One region of the Ancylobacter sp. 3268 genome, then DNA from elsewhere that is predicted to be linked to it. Evidence: predicted binding sites of a transcription regulator. Region 1 holds the regulator's gene; the other holds the start of a gene.
What was found. The regulator PhoB, encoded in region 1, activates phosphate uptake and scavenging genes when phosphate is short. The targets are predictions, from matches to a motif close to TGTCATNNANCTGTCAT.

Region 1 (7,315 bases):
GCCCGCCGCTCGGCGCCGGCATGCTCACCGCCGGCCTGATCCTGGCGCTGATGATCCTGCCCTTCATCACCGCCATGTTCGTCGAGGTGTTGGAATCGGTGCCGCCGATGCTGAAGGAATCCGCCTATGGCGTCGGCGCGACCACCTATGAGGTCTATCGCAACGTCTCCGTGCCCTATGGCCGCACGGCCATGGTCGGCGCGGTGATGCTCGGCCTCGGCCGTGCGCTGGGCGAAACCATGGCGGTCACCTTCGTCATCGGCAACGCGACGCGCATGTCGGCCTCGCTGTTCGCGCCGGGCGCCACCATCGCCTCCACCATCGCCAACGAGTTCCCGGAAGCCTCGATCGGCTCGCTGAAGCTGCAGGCGCTGCTGCAGCTCGGCTTCATCCTGTTCGTCATCTCCTTCATCGTGCTGGCGCTGTCCCGCCTGCTCGTCCGCTCGAAGCTCAAGGGCTGAGGGGAGAGGAAACCATGTCATCGCTCGCCCGCCGTCGCACCACCGACTATGCCGTCAAGGCCATCTCCACCGCCTTCGCCGCGCTGTCGCTCATCCTGCTCGCCTGGATCCTGTGGACGCTGCTCTCCCGCGGCCTGCCGGCGCTCGGCCCGCACGTCTTCACCCGCATCACCGCCCCGCCCGGCGCCGGCGGCGGCCTGCTGAACGCCATTGTCGGCTCGCTGATCCAGATCGGCGTCGCGCTGGTGATCGGCACGCCGATCGGCCTGATGTGCGGCACCTTCCTCGCCGAGAACGGCCGCGGCACCCAGATCGCCAATGTGGTGCGCTTCGTCAACGACGTGCTGCTCTCGGCGCCGTCGATCCTGATCGGCCTGTTCGTCTACCAGCTCCTCGTGGTGCCGTTCGGCGGCTTCTCCGGCTGGGCGGGCTCGATCGCCCTGGCCATCCTGGTCATCCCGGTGGTGGTGCGCACCACCGAGGACATGCTGAACCTGGTGCCGATCGGCCTGCGCGAGGCGGCCTTCGCTCTTGGCGCGCCGCAGTGGAAGGTGGTGACCTTCATCACCTGGCGCGCCGCCCGCGCCGGCATCGTCACCGGCATCCTGCTGGCGCTGGCCCGCGCCGCCGGCGAGACCGCGCCGCTGCTGTTCACCTCGCTCGGCAATAATGGCTGGTCGCTGAACATGTCGGCGCCCATGGCGTCGCTGCCGATCGCCATCTATCAATACGCCGCCAGCCCCTTCGAGGATTGGGTCGCCCTTGCCTGGGCCGGCGCCCTCATCATCACCGTCGGGGTGCTGACCCTGAACGTCCTGTCCCGCCTGGTTCTGGCGAAGATGAAGTGAGACGGCCATGAATTTCGCACCCGATACCTCCATCGACATCGCTTCCGCCGTCAACCGCGCCACCGCGCCGTCCGCGCAGCCGAAGCTCAAGGTCGAGAAGCTGAATTTCTACTACGGCGACAACCACGCGCTGAAGAACATCAACTTCGAGATTCCCGAGAAGCGCGTCACCGCGATGATCGGGCCCTCGGGCTGCGGCAAGTCGACCTTGCTGCGCATCTTCAACCGCATGTACCAACTCTATCCGGGCCAGCGCGCGGAAGGGAAGATCCTGTTCGACGGCGGCGACCTCCTGTCGAAGGATCTCGATTCCACCGTGGTGCGCTCGCGCATCGGCATGGTGTTCCAGAAGCCGACGCCGTTCCCGATGTCGATCTACGACAACATCGCCTTCGGCGTGAAGCTGCACGAGAGCCTGTCCAAGTCGCAGATGGACGAGCGGGTCGAGTGGTGCCTGCGCAAGGCGGCCATCTGGGAAGAGACCAAGGACCGGCTGCACACCTCGGCGCTCGGCATGTCCGGCGGCCAGCAGCAGCGCCTGTGCATCGCCCGCACCATCGCGGTGCGGCCGGAGGTGATCCTGCTCGACGAGCCGACCTCGGCGCTCGACCCGATCTCCACCTCGAAGATCGAAGACCTGATCGACGAGCTGAAGCAGGAATTCACCATTGTCATCGTGACGCACAACATGCAGCAGGCCGCCCGCTGCGCCGACATCACCTCGTTCTTCTATCTCGGCGAGCTGATCGAGGTGGCCGCGTCGAACGAGATCTTCACCAATCCGCGCGAGGCGCGCACCCGCGACTACATCACCGGCCGCTTCGGCTGAGTGCGACGGGAAAGAGGACCAGCCCATGCCCTCCGAACATATCGTCTCGTCCTTCGATACCGATCTCAAGGAGATCAGCCGCCGCGTGGTGGAGATGGGTGGCCAGGCCGAGCAGCTGGTCGCCGATTCCGTGCAGTCGCTGGTCAAGCGCGATACGGAGCTCGCGCAGAAGGTGATCGTGCTGGACGGTCCCATCGACCTGCTCCAGCGCGAGATCGAGGAAAAGTCGGTGCTCACCATCGCCCGTCGCCAGCCGCTGGCCGGCGACCTGCGCGAAATCGTGGCGGCGATGCGCGTCGCCAACGATCTGGAGCGCATCGGCGACCTCGCCAAGAACACCTCCAAGCGGGTGCTGGCGCTCACCGGCGAGTTCCATCCGCAGAAACTGGTGCGTGGCGTCGAGCACATGTCGAGCATGGTGCTGGAGCAGCTTAAGGAGGTGCTGGACGCCTATGCCAGCCGCGAGGACACCCGCGCCATCGAGGTGTGGAAGCGCGACGGCGAGGTCGACGTTCTCTATACCTCGCTGTTCCGCGAACTCCTCACCTATATGATGGAGGATCCGCGCAACATCTCGCTGTGCACGCATCTTTTGTTCTGTGCCAAGAACATCGAGCGCATCGGCGACCACGCCACCAACATCGCCGAGACCGTGCACTACCTCGCGACCGGCCAGCTGCTCACCGAAGAGCGGCCGAAGCAGGACACCACCAGCCTGACCGCGGTTCCGTTCCCGTCCTGAGGCGGGCCGGATCGCGGTTTCGCATCATTCGCACGGGAAAAGCGATGCCGACCAATATTCTCATCGTCGAGGACGAGGAGCCGCTCACCCTGTTGCTGCGCTACAACCTCGAATCCGAAGGCTATTCGGTGGAGAGCGTGGCGCGCGGCGACGAGGCGGAGACGCGGCTGCGCGAGAAGGTGCCGGATCTTCTGTTGCTCGACTGGATGCTTCCGGGCCTGTCCGGCATCGAGCTGTGCCGGCGGTTGCGGGCCCGGCCGGAAACCGAGCGCATGCCGATCCTGATGCTCACCGCCCGCGGCGAGGAGACCGAGCGCGTGCGCGGCCTCGCCACCGGGGCGGATGATTATGTGGTGAAGCCGTTCTCGGTGCCGGAACTGGTCGCCCGCGTGCGGGCGCTGCTGCGCCGGGCCAAGCCGGACCACATCTCGACGCTGCTGCGCGCCGGCGACATCGAGCTCGACCGCGAGACCAAGCGGGTGCACCGCTCCGGCCGCGAGCTGCATCTCGGTCCCACCGAGTTCCGGCTGCTGGAGTTCCTCATGCAGTCGCCCGGCCGGGTCTATTCCCGCGAGCAGCTGCTCGACGGCGTCTGGGGCCAGGACGTCTATATCGACGAGCGCACGGTGGACGTGCATGTCGGCCGGCTGCGCAAGGCGCTCAACCGCCCGCGCCAGCCCGATCCGATCCGCACCGTGCGCGGCTCCGGCTATTCCTTCAACGAGATGTTCGCCCGCACCCATTGAGGCGGCCTCGCCGCCGCGCGTGTGGCACTCGGAACCGATCCGCTGGCGCGCAATCCCCGGCGGATTTTCGTCTTTGGTGCCGGCGCCCTGTCTCGCAGGCTCCCCTCTGCCTCACGACAGCACGCCGCCGGCCTCTTCTCCGTTCATCCGTCGGGGGAGTACCGGCGGGCCGAAGGTCCGGACGGGATGGCGGCCTGTGGGCGTCGCACGTGCTTCTGCCGCGACCCCCGGCGCCAACGTCGTTTTCCGAGGCGTCGCCCATCTTTTCACCGTGCCGCTTTTCTACTCCTGCGTCGTCGACACGCGCGCGGCGTGTCCGCATAATGCCCTCCTCGCGGCGCAGGGACGGATCGCTTCGCATGGCAGGGCAGCACGACGACCACGATCACGATGATCATGCGCCTCACGATCACCCGCATGAGGATCCTTTCCACCGCATCCATTCCGAGGAGGCGGACGCGCTGCTGATGTCGATCGCCGACATCGAGATCAGCGCCCGCGTCAAGGCGCTGGAGGAGCTGCTCACACAGAAGGGGCTGGTCGATCCGGCCGCGCTTGATGCGGTGGTGGATCTCTATGAGAACCAGATCGGCCCGAAGAACGGTGCCCGGGTGATTGCCCGCGCCTGGGCCGATCCGGCCTACAGGACGTGGCTGCTCGAGGATCCCAACGCCGCCATCGCCGATCTCGGCTTCACCGGCGCGCAGGGCGAGAACATGGTGGCGCTGGAGAACACCGACAGCGTGCACAATGTCGTCGTCTGCACCCTGTGCTCCTGTTACCCGTGGCCGGTGCTGGGGCTGCCGCCGGTCTGGTACAAGAGCATGGCCTACCGCACCCGCATCGTGCGCGATCCGCGCTCGGTGCTGGCCGAATTCGGCACCGTGCTGCCGGACACCACCGAAATCCGCGTCTGGGACAGCAATTCGGAAGTCCGCTACCTCGTCGTTCCCCGCCGCCCGGAGGGCACCGAGGGCATGGACGAGGCGGCGCTCGCCGCCCTCGTCACCCGTGACAGCATGATCGGCGTCACCGAGGCCCTGACCCCGGAGCCGGCCGAATGAACTCGGTGCATGATTGCGGCGGCTTCGACGGCTTCGGCCGGGTGGTGCCGGAGGGTTATGACGGGCGCGAGCCGGTGTTCAAGGAGGAGTGGGAGCGCCGCATGTGCGGGCTGTTCATGATCACCATCGGCGCGCATTACTCGGACGACGAGTTCCGCCAGTCGCGCGAGCGGCTGGAGCCGGTGAAATATCTCACCCGCCCCTATTACGAGCAATGGTGGTTCGCGGTGGCGCGGCTGATGATGGAGAAGGGCCTGCTGACGCCGGAGGACTTCGCCCGGCACCTCGCCGCCGGACGCGCCGCCGCCGGCAGCGCCGATATTCTTGCCGGGGACGCCTGATGCTCAGCGCCGCCGATATTCTCGATCTCCTGAAGACCGGCGCCACCACCAGGGTCGACGACCCCTCGCGCGTGCCGGCCTTCGCACCGGGCGATCACGTCGTCACCCGCACGCTCAGCCCGCTCACCCATACGCGGCTGCCGCGCTATTGCCGCGGCAAGCGCGGGGTGGTGGTGAAGGTGCACGGCCTCTATGCCCTGCCCGATGTCCGGGCGCTCGGCGACGAGGAAACGCGTGAATATTGCTACGCCGTGCGCTTCTCCATGCGCGAATTGTGGGGGCCGCAGGGCGCGCCGGCCGACAGCCTCACCATCGATCTGTGGGACAGCTATCTGCTGCCGGCCCTGCCGGCCTCTCCCGCTTCGGAGGTCGTGCCATGACCGGCACTCTGCTGCCCGACCTCGACCGGCCGAAGGCCTTCGCCGCGCCATGGGAGGCTCAGGCCTTCGCGCTGGTGGTGAAGCTGCACGAGCGCGGCCTGTTCGAATGGCCGGAATTCGCCGCCGGCCTTAGCGCCGAGATCCACGCTCACCCGGACCAGCCCTATTATGTCTGCTGGCACGAGGCGGCGGTGGAACTGCTGGTCGCCAAGGGGCTGGTGGAGCAAACGGCCTTCCTCGACCAGGCCCGTGCCGTGGTGCGCTTCCGCGCCTCCGATCATCACCATGTCGCCCGCACCACCCCGATCGCCGTCGATCCGGCGCGAGGCGGCTGAGCGGGCGCGGCTCGGGCGGCGATGGTTCGGACAGGGCTGCTGAGCCTGACTGCCTTCTCCTCTCCCCGAGGGGGAGGGGGGTGAGGGAGTGACGCTCGGCGATCCGCCGCCCTTCGCCGGTCTGCTGCGCGGGCCTCTCTCCCTGAAGGGTCGTGGTGTTCCTAGGTGCGGGTGATCGACAACCCGCCATCCACCAGATGCGCGGTGCCGGAGACGAAGGACGAATCGTCTGAGGCCAGATACAGCACCGAGCGCGCCAGCTCCTCCGGCTGCGCCACCCGCTTCAGCGCGTGCAGGCCGGTGACGAAGCTCTGCGCCTCCGGCGTGCCGTTGGCCTGGCGGAACATCTCGGTCTCCACCGCGCCGGGCAGCACCGCGTTCACCCGGATCCCCTGCGGCCCATATTCGGCGGCCAGCGCCTGGGTGAGGCCGATCAGCCCGGATTTCGAGGCGGCATAGGCGGCAAGGCCGGGAAACGCCGTCGAATAGCCGACAAAGGTCGAGGTGAAGATCACCGAGCCGCCGCCACTGGTCAGCATCGCGACGATCTGGTGCTTGGCGCCGAGAAAGGCGCCGGTGAGGTTCACCGCTAGCGTGTCGGCCCAGCCCTGCGCCGAGATTTCGGTGCTGGCGCCGCTGGCGCCGAGCGTGCCGGCATTGTTGAAGGCGACGTCGAGCCGGCCGAAGCGCTCCACCGCCAGCGCCACCAGCGCCTTCGCATAATCCTCGTCCTTCACGTCGCCGGCCAGTGCCGCCGCCGCGCCGCCGGCATGGGTGATCTCGGCCACCAGCGTGTCGAGCTCGGCCTGGCGGCGGGCGCCGACCACCACTTTCGCGCCCTCGCGGGCGAACAGCTCGGCGGTGGCGCGGCCGATGCCGGCGCTGGCGCCGGTGATCAGCGCGATTTTTCCATCCAGACGTCCCATCGATCTTCTCCTGTCTGCCGGCCGCCGCGCCTTCCGGGGTGGCCAGGCACCGTGACAACGTGGTTGTCATCCTGTCGCCGGGAAGTATGGCGATGCCGATGCGTTCGGATTAGCCTGCGATCGATGGAACTCATGTCCGGAAAAACCGAACGATGAAGCTCGACGGCATCGCCGCCTTCGTCGCCATCGCCGAGGCGGGCTCGATCAGCGAGGCCGCCCGCCGGCTGCGGCTGTCGAAATCGGTGGTCAGCGACCGGCTCAGGGAGCTGGAGCATCAGCTCAGCGCCAGCCTGATCCACCGCTCCTCCCGCAAATTGTCGCTGACCGAGGACGGCATGGCGTTCCTGGAGCGGGCATCGGGCGCGCTGCGCGAGCTCGACGCCGCCGCCGCCGCGCTGGCCGAGCGGCGCAGCACGCTGGCCGGGCCGCTGCGGCTGTCGGCGCCGGTCACCTTCAGCCGGCTGCATCTCGGCCCGGCGCTCTATCCCTTCCTGGCGCGCCATCCGCAGATCGAGCTCACCCTCGATCTCGACGACCGCCGCATCGACGCCCATTCGGAAGGCTATGACGGGGTGGTGCGGCACGGGCCGCTGCATGACAGCCGGCTGGTGGCGTGGCGGCTCGCCCGCAGCCGGCGGGTGCT
Region 2 (7,315 bases), on a different contig from region 1:
CCTTGCCGATGAGATGGGCGATGTAGGTGCCCACCGTCGCATAGGCGAACGCCGCCCAGACGAGATAGCCGGGAATGTTCACCTCGTGCCCGAACAGCGGAATGTGGAAGTCGCCCGAGAGTCCCCACAGGATCACCGCGAAGGAGGCGAGCGTCATCACCGCATTGAGGATGCCGATGAAGATGCCGAGCGTCTGGGCGATATAGGCGCGGATGTCCTCGGCGATGCGCTGGTCGGGGTTGTCGGCGGTGTCGCCCTTCAGCCGCAGCCGGTAGTGGGTCTGGTGGTCGAGCCAGGCGGAGAGGTATTTCTCCGTCATCCAGGTCCGCCAGCGTATCTCCAGCCACTGGCGCAGATAGATCTGGTAGACGGCGATGATGATCGCGCCGGCCGCATAGGCGCCGAACAGCCAGAACTGGTGCACGAACGCCGGATAGTCCTTTTCCTGGATGGCGTTGTAGAAGGCGTTGTTCCACTCGTTGAGCAGCACAGTCGCATAGACCCAGCCGACCTCCAGCGCCACCACGGCGGCAAGCAGGATACCGCCGCGCCACTTGTCTTCGCCGCGGAAATACGGGCTCGACAGCCGCCAGACGTCGGAGAGCAGGCTCAATATGGCACGCACGGGGAATTCTCCGGCCGAGGGAAGGGCGAATGCTGGACGCCGCCCCATGAGGGCCGCGCGCCGCAAGACTAGTGGAAGCAATCCCGGCGGGAGGATGGCGGGAAAATTAAAGTTTGGTCAGGCAAAGTGACGTAAGGTCATGAAGAAAGCTCGGCGAATACGCCAAGGGCGGCACCCTTGCGGGATACCGCCCCTGCACTGCGTTGCGTCGCTCGCGGCGGGAAGCAACCGGCTCACTGGGCCGGCTTGGCCGCCTTCGGCGCTGCGCTCGCCGCCGGCGCGGCCGGCTTGACAACCGCCGCTTTCGACTTGTTGACCATGTCTTTCCAGGGCTGCTTCGACTGATGCATGGTCTGCCACCATGCGGCACGCTCGTCCTTGCTGCGCCCGGCGGCGGACGCCGCGGTCACGCCGGAAAGGCCAAAGCTGGCAATAAGGGCAAGGGCGACGACTATCCTGCTCATGCGTCTTCTCCTAACTTGCGACATGTCGCGCGAGCGACACTGACGTGCATTCGGAGAATGATTTATGTCGCTTGCGATCAGATCGTAAGGGAAGTTCACGCATCCCTGATCGTGCAGAATCGCAAGGAACCAACCGACGACCTGTCATGAAGCCAGCGGCGCAAAAGGACCCGAAACGCGGCGCGAGGCGAAACGGATCCGCGACCATGCCGGCGCTCGGCCGGGCCGGGGATGCGTGACGGCTTTGCCCGTGGCCCTCAGATGAAGCGCTTGCGGATGTTCTGGCTGACGATGTCGAGGCACGACACGGTAATGATGACGATGATCAGGATCGCGGCCCCCTGCGAATAGAGGAAGCCGCGCATGGTTTCGTTGAACACCATGCCGATGCCGCCGCCGCCGACGATGCCGAGCACGGTCGCCGAGCGGACATTGGATTCGAAGCGGTAGAGCGTGTAGGAGATCCACAGCGGCAGCACCTGCGGCAGCACGCCATAGACGACCTCCTGGAACCAGGTGCCGCCGGTGCCGCGAATGCCCTCGACCGGCGCCGGATCGATCGCTTCCACCGCTTCGGAGAACAGTTTGGCGACCACACCGGTGGTGTGCACGAACAGGGCCAGCACGCCGGCGAACGGGCCGAGGCCGACCGCGGCGATGAAGATCAGCGCGAAGACGAGCTCATTGATGGCGCGGCAGGCATCCATCAATCGGCGCACCGGAAACGCGACCCAGCGCGGCACCACGTTGTCGGCGCAGAGGATGCCGAAGGGGATGCCGACGATCACCGCCAGCAGCGTGCCCCAGACGGCGATGGCCAGCGTCTCGACCATGGCGGTGGCGTAGACGTCCCAATCGGTGAAGTCCGGGCGCAGGAAATCGGCGCCGAGCGTTGCCATGTTGCCGGCGTCCTTCACCAGCTGCGCCGGGTTCATCTCCGCCTCGTGCCAGAAGAACACCAGCAGGACCACCGCCACCGCGCCGAGGCACAGGCGGGTCAGCCGAGTGGCAAGCGGCGTCACCGGCGGCGCCGGCAGCGCGGCGGCGACGGAGCGATGAGCGGTCTCGGTGGCGAACATGGGGCGTCCCCTCTCAATCGAACGCCGTCCCCGGCGGACCGGAGACGGCGGCAAGCCATGCGCGAAGGCCGGGCGAAGCCGGCCTCCGGCGACATGTCACATGGCGGGCAGCTTCTTGAGCTGGCTATCGAGATCGGCGAGCTGGGCGTCGATCTTCTTGACCTCGGCGGCCTTCTCGTCGGCCGAGAGCTTGTCGTTGCTCTGGGCCTTCACCTTGGCCTTGAACAGCTCGAGCTGGCGGATCGGGATCAGCTGCGCGTCGGAAGAGGCGAGGAACGGACCCCAGCCGTCCGAGGTCTTGGCGAGCACCGCGCGGGCGCGCTCGATCTCCTCCGGGGTGCCGTTGCGGCCATAGGTCATGAAGAAGGTGTAGATCTTGGCCTTCAGGTCGGCCGGCAGGTCCTTGCGCCACACGATCGGATCGCCGGCGATCAGCGGCGAGCGCCACACTTCCTTGATCTTCGCCGCCTCGGCCGGACGCGTCTGCTGCAGACGGGTCATGTTCTCGGTGTTGTTGGTGGCGAAATCGACCTGCTTGTTGGCGACCGCGAGCAGGTTGCCCTCATGGTTCGAGGTCACGACGCGCTTGTAGCACTTCTGCGGGTCGACATTGTTGAGCGCGAACACGTAGTAGCTCGGCACCAGGAAGCCCGAGGTGGAATTCGGGTCGCCATTGCCGAAATTATAGCCCTTGGAGCAGTCGAGAATGTCCTTCAGGCCGTTGATGTCGTTGCGGTCGACATTGGTGACGATCAGCGAGTAGTAGCCCGAGGAACCGTCCGGCTTGGCGGTCTTGACGAAGACTTCGCCATTGGAGCGGTCGACCGCTTCCATGGCCGACTTGTTGCCGAACCACGCCACGTCGACCTTCTTGAAGCGCATGCCTTCGATCACGCCGGCATAGTCACCGACGAAGAACGGCTTCACCGGCACGCCGATGGCCTTCTCCATGTCCTTCAGCAGCGGCTCGAAGCTCTTGGCGAGATTGGCGGAGGACTCGGTGGAGATGAAGCCGAAGTTCAGCTCCTTGACTTCCTGAGCCGCCAGCGGGGCGGTGAGGCCGGCCAGCACCAGGCCGGCGGCGAGAAGGCGCTTCATGGTGTTCGCTCCTGTCAGGATACGGGTTCTGAAGAGGTCGTTTCGAGCACCACCGCGGCCGGCACGGCGAACTGGCTCGGCAGGATCAGTTCCTCGGCGCTGGCGCCGTAGAGCTCGGTGAGGAAGGCCGCGGTGATGCGCGACGCCGGACCGTCGAACACGACGCGGCCGGCATTCATGGCGATCACCCGGTCGAAATAGGCGGTGGCGTAGTCCACCTGGTGCAGCGACACCACGAGGGCGATGCCGTGGTCGCGGCTCATGGTCACCAGCGTGTCCATCACGCGCTTGGCGGATTTCGGGTCGAGCGAGGCGATCGGCTCGTCGGCAAGCACGAGCTTCGCCCCCTGCACCAGCGCGCGGGCGATGGCGACGCGCTGCTGCTGGCCGCCGGAAAGCTCGCGCGCCTTCTTGCCGGCATGCTGGGCGATGCCGACCTCGGCGAGCGCCGCCAGCGCCGTGCGCTTCTCGTCGACGTTGAACAGGCCGAGCGTGCCGCGCAGCCGGCTGATGCGGCCGAGCGCGCCGACCAGCACGTTGGTCATCACCGTCAGCCGGCCCACCAGCGCGAATTGCTGGAACACCAGGCCGATCTGCCGGCGGGCGCGGCGCACCTCGGAGGACAGCCGCCCCTTGTCCTGCACGCCGAGGCCGAAGGAGCGCACGCCGCCGCTGGTCGGGTCGGCCAGGGCGAGGCCGGAAGCGATGCGGATAAGCGTCGACTTGCCCGAGCCGGAAGCACCGATCAGCGCCACGCGCTCGCCCGCCTCGATGCGCAGCGAGACATTGTCGACGGCGCGCATGGCGCCCCACGTCTTGCTTACACGGTCGAGTTCAAGCGCTGCCGGCATCGATTTCCCTCGTCGGCCATCAGGGTCGATGAGGGCGTATCGGCGGCGGGTGACGTCGGGATGAATATGACGTTACAGTTCGGTGACATGCACCGCGATCTGCCGTTGCGTCACCTTCCCGCCCGCCACCGAGTGCGACCCATGATCTATTACGCCACGCTGCTGTTCACGATGGTCATCCTGCCCGTCGTCTCCATCGCCTCGGAGCTGGCCGGCAACGGCACGCTGGTCGGCTTCTTCACCATCGCCAGCAAATGGTTCGTGTTCTGGGCGGTCGGCGTGCGGCTGCTGCTGGCCGGCATCACCCAGCTGTTGAAGCCCGGCTACACCGCCAGCTCCATCCTCGGCGTCGATGATCTGCGGTCGCATGTGCTGGTGCAGGAACTCGGCTGCGCCAATCTCGCCATGGGCGCGGCGGGGCTGCTGTCGCTGCTGATCTCCAGCTGGGTGTTTCCGGTCGCCTTCATCGGTGGCGCCTTTCTCGGCCTTGCCGGGCTCAACCACATGCGCCGGCCGGAGCGGAACTTCCGCGAGAACATGGCGATGGTCAGCGATCTCGTCGCCGCCTTCATCCTGTTCGCCGCCTTCCTCATCGCGCAGTTCTGAGGGCCTGTGCGTCCTTCGAGGCTCCGCTGCGCAGCGCCCCTCAGGGTGACCTCAGGGTGCGGCCGCCCGCTCTCTTGGCGGAGGGCTGCTCATGCTGAGGTGCCGGCTGCAGGCCGGCCTCGAAGCACGCACGCGCTTGCGTCCCTAGCGCCGGCGGAACCCGACATAGCCGCCGTCGGCGTCGTAGAGCACGTCATAGCCGTTCAGCAGGTGGAAGCTGGTGTTCACGAACACCCGGTCGGGTGCCACGCGCAGATGGATGGCGTCCGGCGCGAGCGGCGAGTCGGCCCCCACCGTGAAACGGTAGAGCTCGAAGCCGTCCTCTCCCGCGCCGGCGCGGACCGCCACCTCGGTTCCCTCCGGCAGGGTTCGCTCGGCACCTGCCGCCTGCGCCGGCGGCACCGTCATGAACATCGCCGACACCCCGGTATCGACCAGCAGCGTGCCGCAGGCCGGCGGAGCGGCCCCGTTCAGCGCGAGGCAGGCCGGCGTCGCCTTCCAGTCCGAGCCGTCGTCCTGCCGGTCGAGCTTGAGGAAGCGGAAGTCGCCGCCGGTATTTCCCCGCGACAGCCCGACATGCATGCCCTCGGGCGAGAGGATATAGCCGCGCCGGCGAGCGCCTTCGTTTTCGCCGCCCTCCCCGCCGGTCACCCGCAGCAGCGGGTTCTTGTCCGGCGTGCTCTGGCTCTGGCGATCGGCCTCGCGGGCAAAGCCGACGCCGACCATGGCGATGTGCTCGGGCATCTGGCGCGGGGTGCAGTCGCGGGCCGTGTCGAGGCAGCGCAGCTCGGTCACCGCCAACACCGGCATCGGCTCGGTGGTAACGGAGGCGCCTTCCTTGCCGCTGAGCGTCACCGGCGTCACCACCCATTGCCCGATCATCTGCCGGCCGGAGCTCGTATAGGTGAGTTGCCCCGGCCCCTGGCTCGGCAGCTGGTCGAAGCCGGGAATATAGGCTGCGGCCACCACGATGCCGGTGGAGCCGGAATCCAGTTCCGCCCGCAGCGGCTCTTCCCCGCCAAAGGAGAGGCCGATGCGCGGCACCGCGTCGATGCGTCCGCCCGGCTCGGCATTGAGGTAGCGCAGGAACAGCCCGTCGCGGAACGGCGCATAGTCCGGTGCCTCGGTCGCGCAGGCCTCCGTCGTCGCCACCGTCGGCGCGCTCGCCGAAGCCAGCACCAGTAGCCCCGCCATGATCGCCATACGCATGGGGGCCTCCTCACATATTGGGGTAGTTCGGCCCGCCGCCGCCTTCCGGCGTCACCCAGGTGATGTTGCGGTTGGGGTCCTTGATGTCGCAGGTCTTGCAGTGCACGCAGTTCTGCGCGTTGATCACGAAGACCTCGTCCGTCCCGGCGCCTTCTGCCTTCTCCACCCATTCATACACGCCGGCCGGGCAGTAGCGGTTGGAGGGGCCGGCATAGATGTCGTGCTCGGAGCGCTTCTGCAGCTCCATGTCCTTCACCTTGAGGTGGATCGGCTGGTCCTCCTCGTGGTTGGTGTTGGAGAGGAACACCGAGGACAGCCGATCGAAGGAGACCACGCCGTCCGGCTTGGGATAGGCGATCTTCCGCGAGTCCTTGGCCGGCTTCAGCGTGTCCGAGTCCGGCTTGCCGTGCCCGAGTGTGCCGAAGGGCGACCACTTCAGCAGCGTGTTCGCCCACATGTCGAAGCCGCCCAGCGCGATGCCGACATAGGTGCCGAACTTCGACCAGAGCGGCTTGACGTTGCGCACCTTCCACAGATCGGCGCCGATCGCCCCGGTTCGCCAGCCGGCCTCATAGCCCTCCAGCACGTCCTGCGCCCGGCCCGCGGCCAGCGCGGCGGCGGCCTCCTCGGCGGCGAGCATGCCGGAGAGCACCGCATTATGGCTGCCCTTGATGCGGGGCACGTTGACGAAGCCGGCAGCGCAGCCGATCAGCGCCCCGCCGGGGAACACCGTGCGCGGCACCGACTGGAAGCCGCCCTCGGTGATCGCCCGCGCGCCATAGGACAGCCGCTTGCCGCCCTCCAGCTGCTCGCGGATCAGCGGATGCGTCTTGAAGCGCTGGAACTCCTCGAACGGCGAGAGATACGGGTTCGAATAGTTCAGGTGAACCACGAAGCCCACCACCGCCTGCCCGTCCTCGAGGTGATAGAGGAAGGAACCGCCGCCGGTGTCGGACGACAGCGGCCAGCCGAAGGAATGCTGCACCAGCCCCGGCTTGTGCTTGGCCGGATCGAGCTGCCACAGCTCCTTGAGCCCGAGGCCGAATTTCGGCGGCTCGCGGCCTTTGTCCAGCTTGAAGCGGGCAATGAGCTGTTTGGAGAGCGAGCCGCGCGCGCCCTCGGCGAACAGCGTGTACTTGCCCCGTAGCTCCATGCCGCGCGCAAAGTTCGGGCCTGGCTTGCCGTCGCGGCCGATGCCCATATCGCCGGTGGCGACGCCTGTGACGGCGCCGTTCCCGTCGAACAGCAGTTCGGCGGCGGCGAAGCCGGGATAGATCTCGATGCCCAGCGCTTCGGCCTTGCCGGCCAGCCAGCGGCACACATTGCCGAGCGAGCCGACATAATTGCCGTGATTGTTCATCAGGGGCGGCATCAGGCCGTTGG

Region 2: phnC (phosphonate ABC transporter ATP-binding protein) is a predicted target of PhoB. The motif match lies at 4,189-4,205, and genes of this name have one in related genera.

What each region holds. Positions count from the first base shown of each region.
Region 1 covers NZ_JAVDUX010000009.1:92,400-99,714, reverse strand. The annotation lists gene pstC (phosphate ABC transporter permease subunit PstC) at 1-461, shown strand, start outside; gene pstA (phosphate ABC transporter permease PstA) at 476-1,309, shown strand; gene pstB (phosphate ABC transporter ATP-binding protein PstB) at 1,317-2,138, shown strand; gene phoU (phosphate signaling complex protein PhoU) at 2,164-2,880, shown strand; gene phoB (phosphate regulon transcriptional regulator PhoB) at 2,925-3,626, shown strand; gene nthA (nitrile hydratase subunit alpha) at 3,986-4,690, shown strand; gene J2X65_RS14190 (SH3-like domain-containing protein) at 4,687-5,031, shown strand; gene J2X65_RS14185 (SH3-like domain-containing protein) at 5,031-5,411, shown strand; gene J2X65_RS14180 (nitrile hydratase accessory protein) at 5,408-5,746, shown strand; gene J2X65_RS14175 (SDR family oxidoreductase) at 5,908-6,672, opposite strand; gene J2X65_RS14170 (LysR family transcriptional regulator) at 6,825-7,315, shown strand, end outside.
Region 2 covers NZ_JAVDUX010000006.1:107,619-114,933, forward strand. The annotation lists gene J2X65_RS10585 (ABC transporter ATP-binding protein/permease) at 1-625, opposite strand, end outside; gene J2X65_RS10590 (hypothetical protein) at 859-1,089, opposite strand; gene phnE (phosphonate ABC transporter, permease protein PhnE) at 1,347-2,168, opposite strand; gene phnD (phosphonate ABC transporter substrate-binding protein) at 2,265-3,266, opposite strand; gene phnC (phosphonate ABC transporter ATP-binding protein) at 3,281-4,117, opposite strand; gene J2X65_RS10610 (DUF6790 family protein) at 4,259-4,723, shown strand; gene J2X65_RS10615 (hypothetical protein) at 4,868-5,932, opposite strand; gene J2X65_RS10620 (electron transfer flavoprotein-ubiquinone oxidoreductase) at 5,943-7,315, opposite strand, start outside.